DNA from 3 places in the Variovorax humicola genome. Region 2 is predicted to be linked to each of the others. Evidence: predicted binding sites of a transcription regulator. Region 2 holds the regulator's gene; each other region holds the start of a gene.
What was found. The regulator FNR, encoded in region 2, switches genes on or off when oxygen is low (the NO sensors DNR and NnrR bind a similar motif). The targets are predictions, from matches to a motif close to TTGATNNNNATCAA.
Positions count from the first base shown of each region.

Region 1: the regulator FNR is predicted to act here: its motif matches at 1,941-1,954, upstream of WKW80_RS31695 (universal stress protein).
Region 3: the regulator FNR is predicted to act here: its motif matches at 1,319-1,332, upstream of paaA (1,2-phenylacetyl-CoA epoxidase subunit PaaA).

Region 1 covers NZ_JBBKZV010000036.1:2,842-6,113, reverse strand. The annotation lists gene WKW80_RS31700 (cation-translocating P-type ATPase) at 1-1,859, opposite strand, end outside; gene WKW80_RS31695 (universal stress protein) at 2,018-2,479, shown strand; gene WKW80_RS31690 (YoaK family protein) at 2,497-3,272, shown strand, end outside.
Region 2 covers NZ_JBBKZV010000028.1:60,701-63,972, forward strand. The annotation lists gene ccoG (cytochrome c oxidase accessory protein CcoG) at 1-908, shown strand, start outside; gene WKW80_RS29080 (FixH family protein) at 926-1,210, shown strand; gene WKW80_RS29085 (hypothetical protein) at 1,207-1,473, shown strand; gene fnr (fumarate/nitrate reduction transcriptional regulator Fnr) at 1,454-2,173, opposite strand; gene hemN (oxygen-independent coproporphyrinogen III oxidase) at 2,301-3,272, shown strand, end outside.
Region 3 covers NZ_JBBKZV010000015.1:51,047-54,318, reverse strand. The annotation lists gene WKW80_RS21765 (histidine phosphatase family protein) at 1-341, shown strand, start outside; gene paaX (phenylacetic acid degradation operon negative regulatory protein PaaX) at 316-1,239, opposite strand; gene paaA (1,2-phenylacetyl-CoA epoxidase subunit PaaA) at 1,356-2,351, shown strand; gene paaB (1,2-phenylacetyl-CoA epoxidase subunit PaaB) at 2,353-2,655, shown strand; gene paaC (1,2-phenylacetyl-CoA epoxidase subunit PaaC) at 2,818-3,272, shown strand, end outside.

The DNA of each region.
Region 1 (3,272 bases), on a different contig from region 2:
TCGTCCAGCAGCACCAGCGCGGCCGCCTCGCGTGCGACGTCGGTGCCGCGCTGCCCCATGGCCACACCGATATCGGCCGCCCGCAACGCCGGTGCGTCATTGACGCCGTCGCCGGTCATCGCGACGACCTCGCCGGCGTCCTGCAACGCATGCACGATGCGCAGCTTCTGCGCCGGGTCCATCCGTGCGAACACGCGGACGCGGCGCAGGCATTCGCGCAGTTCCGCATCGCGCATGCGGGCCAGTTCGGCCCCTGTCACGGCGGGCGGATCGTCGCCGCCAACCAGGCCCGCGAGCCGTGCGATCGCATCCGCGGTGCGCGGCGCATCGCCGGTGATCATGATTACGCGCACGCCGGCCTGCCGGCATTCCTCGACGGCCCGAGGCACTTCGTCGCGCAGCGGGTCCATGAAGCCCAGCAGCCCCAGCGGCGCCAGGCGCAGGCCGTCGGGGAGCGCCGCATCGTCACACCTGGCATCGGTGAATCCTTCGGCCACGGCGAGGACCCGCAAACCCGAGGCACTCCATCGCTCTGCCTGCGCATGCAATTCCTTCAGGACATCCGCGTCGGCATCGCAACGCGCCAGCAATGCCTCCGCCGCGCCCTTCACGGCAACGCGCTGGCGTTGAGATCCGCCGGATTCGCGCCACCACTGCACCACGTAGGGCGCTCCCTCGCGCACGCCCCGGCGCGCACCCGCCTCCCATCCGGCGACCGGGGGGACCCCCGCCTGGTCCGCGGAGCGGAATATCGCGCGGTCCATCGGCTCCACGCCGTCGCGTACGCTGGCCTGCATGGCGCCCGCGAGCAGGCGATGGAATTGCGGCGGCGCGTCTGCGTCCGTGCGCAGGCGCAGCGACGCCGTGCCGTCGTGCAAGGCCGCGAGCGCCATCTGATTGCGCGTGAGCGTGCCGGTCTTGTCCACGCACAGCACCGTGGTGGTGCCCAGCGCCTCGATGGCCTGCGGCTGCCGCGTCAGCACTTGCGAGCCTGCGAGCCGCCACGCGCCGAGCGCAAGCATCACGGTCCAGACCACGGCGAACTCCTCCGGAATCAGTGACATCGCCAGGGTGAGGCCGACCAGCAGCCCCGCGGTCCACGAGCCTTCGCGCCAGGCGAACAGGCTGGCAGCAAAGATGCAGGTGAACATCGCCAGCAGGGCTACGCTCTGCACCAGGCGCTTGAGTTCCTGCTGCAAGCGGCCGGGGCGCGCCTTGATCTGCGCCAGCGAGCCGCCGATGCGCCCCAACGCCGTGGAGGCGCCGGTGGACGTCACGAGTGCGACGCCGTCGCCCTGCACCACCAGGCTGCCCGCATGCAGCAGCGCATTGGCATCGCCTCCCCCTGGCGACTTCGCGACCGGCACCGATTCGCCGGTGAGCAGCGATTCGTCCACCTGGATGGCGTTGGATTCCAGCACCTGCGCATCGGCGGCCAGCCGGTCTCCCTCGTTGACGATGAGCCGGTCTCCGGGCACGAGGTCCCGGCTGGCGATGCGCAGCGTGCGGCCTTCGCGCACCACCGCGCAACGCGGGCTCGACAGGTCCTTGAGCGCATCAATCGCGCGTTCCGTGCGCTGCTGCTGGTAGATCGACAAGCCGCCCACCAGCAGCACCGACACCAGCAACATCGCCGCATCGCCCAGCGCACCCAGTACCGCGTAGACGCCGGCGGTGGTCAGCAGCAGGAGGAACATCGGCTGGGTGAGCGCCTCCCAGGCGATGCGCGCCAGGCCCTTGCGGCCCGCGGTCGGCAGGACATTGGGACCGGCGCTTCGCAAGCGCTTGGCCGCCTGCGCATCGGTGAGTCCGGTCGGAGCCAGCCGGGATTCGACCGGCGTGCATTCAGTGGGGTTCATGCGAAACGCCTTCCTCGATCCGCCCAGCATGGCCGACCGCCTGCCCCGGCGCGTTGACATCGCGCAAGGAAAGGAAACGGCTTGCGCCACATCAAGGCGCCTGGCCGGGTGCACCGCCACACTGGCTCAAAGCAACCTTGCACCAGAACGGAGCTGCCATGTACCAGAACATACTCGTTCCGCTCGACGGAAGCGAAACCTCGCTGCGCGGCCTCGAAGAGGCCATCAAGCTCGCTGGCCTGACCAAAGGACGCCTGCGCCTGTTTCATTCGATTGGCGACATGTCGATGGCACATGCCATGGACGCGTACGACAGCCACCAGGGCCGATGGGTCGAGGCGATGCGCGAATACGGCGCCAAGGTGCTGAAGGACGGAAAGGACAAGGCGCAGTCCGCGGGTGTCGAGGCCGAGTCGGTACTGCACGACGGCTTCTCCGGCAAGATGGCGGAACTGGTCGCGGCGCAGGCCAGCGTATGGCCCGCTGACGTCATCGTGCTCGGCACCCACGGCCGCAAAGGCGTCGGACGCATGCTCCTCGGCAGCGGCGCGGAAGCCGTGTTGCGCCTGGCGCCAGTGCCGGTACTGCTGGTGCGCGGCGCAGCGGCGGCCGGCGCCTGAGGCCTCGGCCGAGCCCGATGCGCCGCCTCTTCCTGCTCACCAACCGACATCGCGCGCCCTCGACGAACGTCGGCCTCGGATTGCTGCTCGCCTTCAATGCCGGGGCGGTCAACGCGGGCGGCTTCCTGGTGCTTGGCATGTACACCTCGCACATGACCGGATTCGCCTCGCAGGTGGCGGACAGCCTGGTCCTGGGCCACATGACGCTGGTGCTGAACGCCTTGGGGGCCATCCTTGCATTCATCTCCGGTGCCGGCACTTGCGCGGTGCTGGTGAACTGGAGCCGCGCGCATCGCCTGCACAGCGTCTATGCCCTGCCCTTGCTGCTGGAGGCCGGGCTCATGTTTCCGTTCGGGTTGGCCGGGGCGATCACGCTCACTTGGTCGACGCCCTTCGCCGTTCCGCTCACCGTGCTGCTGCTGTCCTTCATCATGGGACTGCAGAACGCCGTCGGCTCCAAGACTTCCGGCGGCAGCGTGCGCACCACGCACATGACGGGCAACGTCACCGACCTCGGCATGGAACTGGGCAAGCTGTTCTACTGGTCTCGAAGCGGCAAGGCGCCGACCTTGCTGCAGGTGCGGCGCAGCCGCGAACGCATGGCCGTTTGCGGTGGCCTGGTCGCGATGTTCGTGCTGGGCGGCATCACCGGCGCGCTCGGTTTCAAGCACATGGGTTTCGTCTTCGTGGTGCCGGTCGCGGCCCTGCTGCTGGGCCTGTCGGTGCCGCCGTTGCTTCGGGACCTGCCAAGGTCGAGGGCCTTGATGGGACGGTTGTCCGCACGCACGACGCG
Region 2 (3,272 bases):
TCACCTTCGTCGGCTACTTCACGCCGATCCGTGAACTCGGCCTGGAATTCCTGCAGACGCGCATGGGCTCGTGGGAGGTGTTCTGGGTCATCTTCTATGGCTTCGCGACCTACGGCAATGCCGGCTTCATGCGCGAGCAGGTGTGCAAGTACATGTGCCCCTATGCGAGGTTCCAGAGCGCGATGTTCGATCGCGACACCCTGATCGTCAGCTATGACCTCGCACGCGGCGAGCCTCGCGGCGTCCGCGCCAAGGGGCAGGAGGGAAGGGCGCTGGGATTGGGCGACTGCATCGACTGCTCGCTGTGCGTGCAGGTCTGCCCGACCGGCATCGACATCCGCGAAGGGCTGCAGTACGAATGCATCGGCTGCGGGCTGTGCGTCGACGGCTGCAACACCGTGATGGACCGCATGGCCCTGCCGCGCGGGCTGATCCGATACGCGACCGAGAACGGGCTGGCGAACGGATGGTCGTCGGCGCAGGTCTGGCGCCGGGTGTTCCGCCCGCGTGTGTTGATCTATGGCGGCGTGCTGCTGGTCCTCGGCATCGGCCTGCTCGCGAGCCTGGTGCTGCGGATGCCGCTGAAGGTCGATGTCGTGCGCGACCGCGGCGCGTTGGCCCGCATCGTCGAGGGCGGCCAACTCGAGAACGTCTATCGCCTGCAGATCATGAACGCCACCGAAGAGCAGCAGACCTACCGCATCGAGGCCAACGGGCTGGATGGGCTGCACGTGGCATCCGCCGAAGTCGTGGAAGTGGAGTCGGCCCAGTCGCGCTGGGTGGCGGTCCGCCTGCAGTTGCCCGCCGACAAGGCCCCGGCCGGATCGCACACGGTGCACTTCGAAGTGCGCTCCGCGGATGGACGCGCCCATGTTTCCGAGAAGGCCGTGTTCCTGGTGCCCCGATGAACCCGAAAGGACAAAGCATGACGACAGCGACCGAACCATCCACCTCGCTACCGTGGTGGCGCTTCCCGCTGGTATGGCTGGTCATCGGCCTGCCGGCGGCCGTGGTCATCGCGAGCGTTGGCTCCGCCTGGATTGCCATTCACACCAGCGACTCGGTGGTCGAGGAGGACTACTACCGCAAGGGCGTCGAGATCAACCGTACCCTGGCCGACAAGGGTTTGATGCCGGCGCAGACGGCCCGCAATCATGCGATGACGCCGGCCGGGGACATTCCGGTGCCATCGCGCATCGCCAAGCCATGAGCGCGCGCAAGTGGATCTCGATCCTGTGGCCCGCCTTCCTGCTGGCGAGCCTCATGGAAGTGGTGGTGTTCGCCCTTGTCGACCCTTCGGATCTGCGATGGGGAGCGGAAGGCCTGGGTTATTCGCGGCAGGCGATCTACACCACGAGCTTCCTTGTCTTCTGGGCGATGTCCGCGGCCTCGTGTGCGCTCACGCTGGCGCTGGCCACGGTGCCGCCCGAGGACGAAGGCACGCTGCGCCGCATCAACGCCCGGGCGGATTGACGATGCGCTGCAGGGCCTGCGAATCGAGGATGCGCAGGTTGCGGTGCTGTACCTCGACGATGCCGTCCTCCACGAACTTCGACAGCGTCCGGCTGATGGTTTCCAGCTTCAGGCCGAGATAGCTGCCGATCTCCTCGCGCGTCATGCGCAGGATCACCTCGGAGCGCGAGAAGCCGCGCGCGTGCAATCTCTGCACGAGGTTGAGCAGGAAGGCGGCGAGCCGCTCCTCCGCGCGCATGCTGCCGAGCAGCAGCATCACGCCGTTCTCGCGCACGATCTCGCGGCTCATGATCCGGTGCACGTGGCGCTGCAGCGCCGGCACTTCGCGCGACAGCGCTTCGACGCGCTCGAAGGGGATGACGCAGACCTCCGAATCCTCGAGCGCAACCGCATCGCAGTTGTGATGCTCGTTGACGATGCCGTCCAGGCCCATGATCTCCCCGGCCATCTGGAAACCGGTGACCTGGTCGCGGCCGTCGTCGCTGGCCACGCGGGTCTTGAACACGCCCGTGCGAATGGCATACAGCGCGGTGAAGCGCTCGCCGTTGTGGAACAGCGTCTCGCGCCGGCGCAGCTTGCGCCGCGTCTTGACCAGGCCATCGATGCGCAGGAGTTCGTCGGGCTCCAGCCCGGCGGGCATGCAGAGCTCTCGCAGATTGCAGTTGGAGCAGGCGACCTTGATGTTGTGGGTGATGGTCATGGGCAGTCTTTGTCGATTGCGCAAATTCTGGCGGGCACTACCTGCGATCGGCTTGATGCAGGTCAAGGCATGCAACCGACATCCAGGGCACATTGAATTTCCTTCAATGCAATGCGCGAGTCACACGATGTCTTTCATCTGCCCACCCGCCGAGTCGCACGTTCCCCAATTGCTGCCCTCGGTCGCAATGCTGCGGCGCTTCGAGATCGCCGGTCCGCGCTACACCTCCTACCCCACGGCCGATCGATTCGTCGAGGCCTTCGACGCGGCGGACTACGCGCAGGCATTGCGCCAGCGCCGCAGTGCCGGCGCCCGTGCGCTGCCCTTGTCGCTCTATGTCCACGTGCCGTTCTGCGAGTCGCTGTGCTACTTCTGCGCCTGCAACAAGATCGTGACGCGCCATCACGAGCGGGCGGCAGAGTACCTCGACTACCTGGCGCGTGAAATCGAACTGCAGACGGCGCAACTGGGCCGCGGCGCGCTGGTGAGTCAATTGCACCTGGGCGGCGGCTCGCCGACCTTTCTCGACGACGCGCAACTGGCCCGGCTGATGGACATGCTGCAGGGTGCCTTCACCTTCACGCCGGATTGCGAGCGGTCCATCGAGATCGACCCGCGCACCGTCGACGCCGAGCGACTTGCGAGCCTGTCGGCGCTGGGCTTCAACCGCTTGAGCTTCGGCGTGCAGGATTTCGACCCCGAGGTGCAAAAGGCGATCCATCGCGTCCAGCCGGCCGCGCAGGTCTTCGAGCTCATGTCGATAGCGCGGCAACTGGGCTTCAAGTCGGTCAATATCGACCTGATCTATGGCTTGCCGCTTCAGACCGTGGAGTCGTTCGAGCGCACGCTCGATCAGGTCGCGGAGTTGCGGCCCGACCGCATCGCCCTCTATGCGTATGCGCATCTGCCCGACCGGTTCAAGGCACAGCGGCGCATTCACGTAGCGCAGCTCCCCGTCGCCGCGGACAAGGTGCAGATGCTGGCGCGGTCGATCGCGCTGTTCAGCGCCGCAGGCTATGTCTACATCGGCATGGATCACTTTGCCTTGCCCGATGACGCACTGGCCGTCGCAAAGCGGCAAGGCCGCCTGCACCGCAAC
Region 3 (3,272 bases), on a different contig from region 2:
AATCGGCACTCGTATTTCATGCGCGGATCATCGAGGCGCTGCGGCGAATCGCGACGACGCATGCCGGCCAGAACGTGCTGGTGGTGACGCATGGCGGCGTGCTCGACATGGTGTGGCGCACCGCCAAGGGCATGAGCCTGAGCGGGCCGCGGCAGAGCGACATTCCCAACGCCGGGTTCAACCGCGTTCGGCTGGCCGATGCGGCGCATCCAACGCGCATCGAGATCCTCGATTGGGCCGACACGGCGCACCTGAAGGATCTGCCGCCGCAGCCGACCTACGACCAGCGCCGTCACCTGGCGCCTGCTTCCGTGGTCAAGCGCTCGTCAGACGCCGGCTGATTTCCCTCGGCGTCTTGCTGAGCGGCCCGTCGGTGGTTTCCATGTGGGCGACGAGGAACTGCTCACTGCCGACCAGCAGCTTGCGATAGAGCAATTCGCACAATTCGCGTGCGCGCAGGCCGGGCCAATCGTCGGGCAGCAAGGCCGCCGGCAGGTTGGGATCGCGCAGCAAGACCCGGCGGTATTCGTGGATCAGCAAGGTGCGCAGGAAGAAGGCTTCAGCCTGCGTCAATGAATCCAGCAGCGCGACAGCAGGCGCGAAGCGGGTGATGAATTGCTGCCATGCCTGCTCCACCTTGGCGAGCTTGAAGGTGTCGTGCATCAGCGCCTGCAGCGGCTTGCGGCCGTAGTCGTCGAGGCTCTGCGCGCTCAGCACGGCAACGTGCCCTTCGGCCTTGGCGGCTCGCAGTATTTCCTGCAGCGATTGGTGGTCCACATGCGGGTGCGCAAAGATGCCGGGGGACAACTGGCCGAAGCTTTCCCACAGCAGTTCGCGCTTCAGGTGCTGGCGCATGCTGGCGCGCATGCCGGCTTCCAGCAGCACCAGCGTCCATCGGCCGTCCCATGTGGGGAGGTTGAACTCGTAGATGCGCCGGTCGGCATGCCGCACACGCAACAGGCCCACATCCGACAAACCGTAGTAGCTGCGTCGCCCGATGCGCGTGGCGCTGAACCAATCATCCGCGGTGAGGCGGAATGCACTGGTGCGCACCAGCCGCGACGAGATGCCGAACGGCTCCGCCAGGCTGATCAAACTGCCCAGCCAGACCGACTGGCGCCGCGGTGCGATCGCGTCGCCGTAGATGGTGATCAGCACCGAGTTGGCACGCATCACGAGCCCGCGCCGAAGCCTCGCAACGCTGGGCGAGATCTTCCCTTCAAGCGTTGCCGATGGCATGGCGTGCTCCGGAAATGATACACATCATTCGATTGTATGAGTCCTTTTGTATCACTACCATTCATTTCAGTTCGAGGGATTGATCCTCGTCAACGACACGATGAATGGAGACATGCATGTACGCACAACTCGTCGAGACGGGTGCACAGGCGGTCAAGACGCTGGATGAAATGTCGCCGCAGGAGCGCGCATTTCAGGAGCGGATCGACGCCAGCATCAAGGTCGAACCCAAGGATTGGATGCCTGAGGGTTATCGCAAGACGCTGATCCGGCAGATCTCGCAACACGCGCATTCCGAATACGTCGGCATGCTGCCCGAAGCCAACTGGATCACGCGGGCGCCCACGCTGCAACGCAAGGCCATCCTCATGGCCAAGGTGCAGGATGAAGCGGGCCACGGCCTGTACTTGTACAGCGCGGTCGAGACGCTCGGCGTGACGCGCGACCAGACTTACCTCGACCTGCTGTCGGGCAAGGCCAAGTACTCGAGCATCTTCAACTACCCCACACTGACCTGGGCCGACATCGGCGCCATCGGCTGGCTGGTCGATGGCTCGGCGATCGTGAACCAGGTGCCGATCTGCCGCTGCTCCTACGGGCCGTATGCGCGCGCCATGGTGCGGGTGTGCAAGGAGGAATCGTTCCATCAGCGCCAGGGCTTCGAGATCATGCACACGCTGTGCCGCGGCACGCCGGCGCAGAAGGCGATGGCGCAGGACGCGCTCAACCGCTGGTGGTGGCCTTCCATCGCCATGCATGGCCCGGCCGATGACCAGTCGGTGAACAGCGCGCAGTCGATGGCCTGGAAGATCAAGTCGCAGACCAACGATGCGCTGCGCCAGAAGTTCATCGACCAGACCGTGCCGCAAGCCGAGTTCCTCGGCCTGACGATTCCCGACGCCGACCTGAGGTGGAACGAGGAACGCGGCCACTACGACTACGGCCCCATCGACTGGGAAGATTTTTTCAACGTGGTGCGCGGCAAGGGACCATGCAACCAGGAGCGCCTGGCAGCGCGCAACAAGGCATGGGACGAAGGCGCCTGGTTTCGCGAAGCGATGCAGGCCTACGCGGACCAGCAGGAACAACCCGACGAACTGAAGGTGGCATGACATGAACCCCGAGCAAAAAACCCGACGCGAATGGCCCCTGTGGGAAATCTTCATTCGCAGCCAGCACGGCCTCGCGCACAAGCATGTGGGCAGCCTGCATGCAGTGGATGGCGCCAGCGCCGTACAGCATGCGCGTGATGTCTACACGCGGCGCAACGAAGGCGTGAGCATCTGGGTCGTGCGTGCGGCCGACGTGCTGGCCAGCAGCCCCGGCGACAAGGAGGCGCTGTTCGACGCGGCGCAGAGCAAGGTGTATCGCCATCCGACGTTCTTTCCCATGCCCGATGGCGTGGAGCACATCTAGAAATGAAACACCCCCGAAGCGCCTGCGGCGCCTCCCCCTCGAGGGACCGATACCAGCGGCACGGCGAAGCCGGTTCCGCGGTATCCCTGGTGGTATCCCTGGTATTTGGCGGCGCCAGTTTCATCTGCCGCGGGTCGCGCGAAGCGCGGTGGAGCAACTGACATGAACGCGAAACTCGAATACCTGCTGCGCATGGGCGACAACTGCCTGGTGCTGTCGCAGCAACTGGCCGCCTGGTGCGGCCATGGGCCGGCGCTGGAGGAAGATCTTGCGCTGACCAACGTGGCGCTCGACTTGCTGGGACAGTCGCGGATGTGGCTGACCCTGGCGGGCGAGGAAGAAGGCCTTGGCCGCGACGAAGACGCGCTCGCCTACTTCCGCGACGGCAATGAATTCCGCAACCTCCTGCTCGTGGAGCAGCCCAACGGCCATTACGGCAACACGGTGGCGCGGCAGTTCCTGTTCGATGCGTGGCACATGCACGTGCTGGCCGGCTTGGGCGAGTCGAGCGATGCGCGCATTGCCGAGATAGCGCAGAAGGCAGTGAAGGAGGTCCGCTATCACTTCGAACGCAGCGCCGGATTGATGATTGCATTGGGCCGCGGCACGCAGGAAAG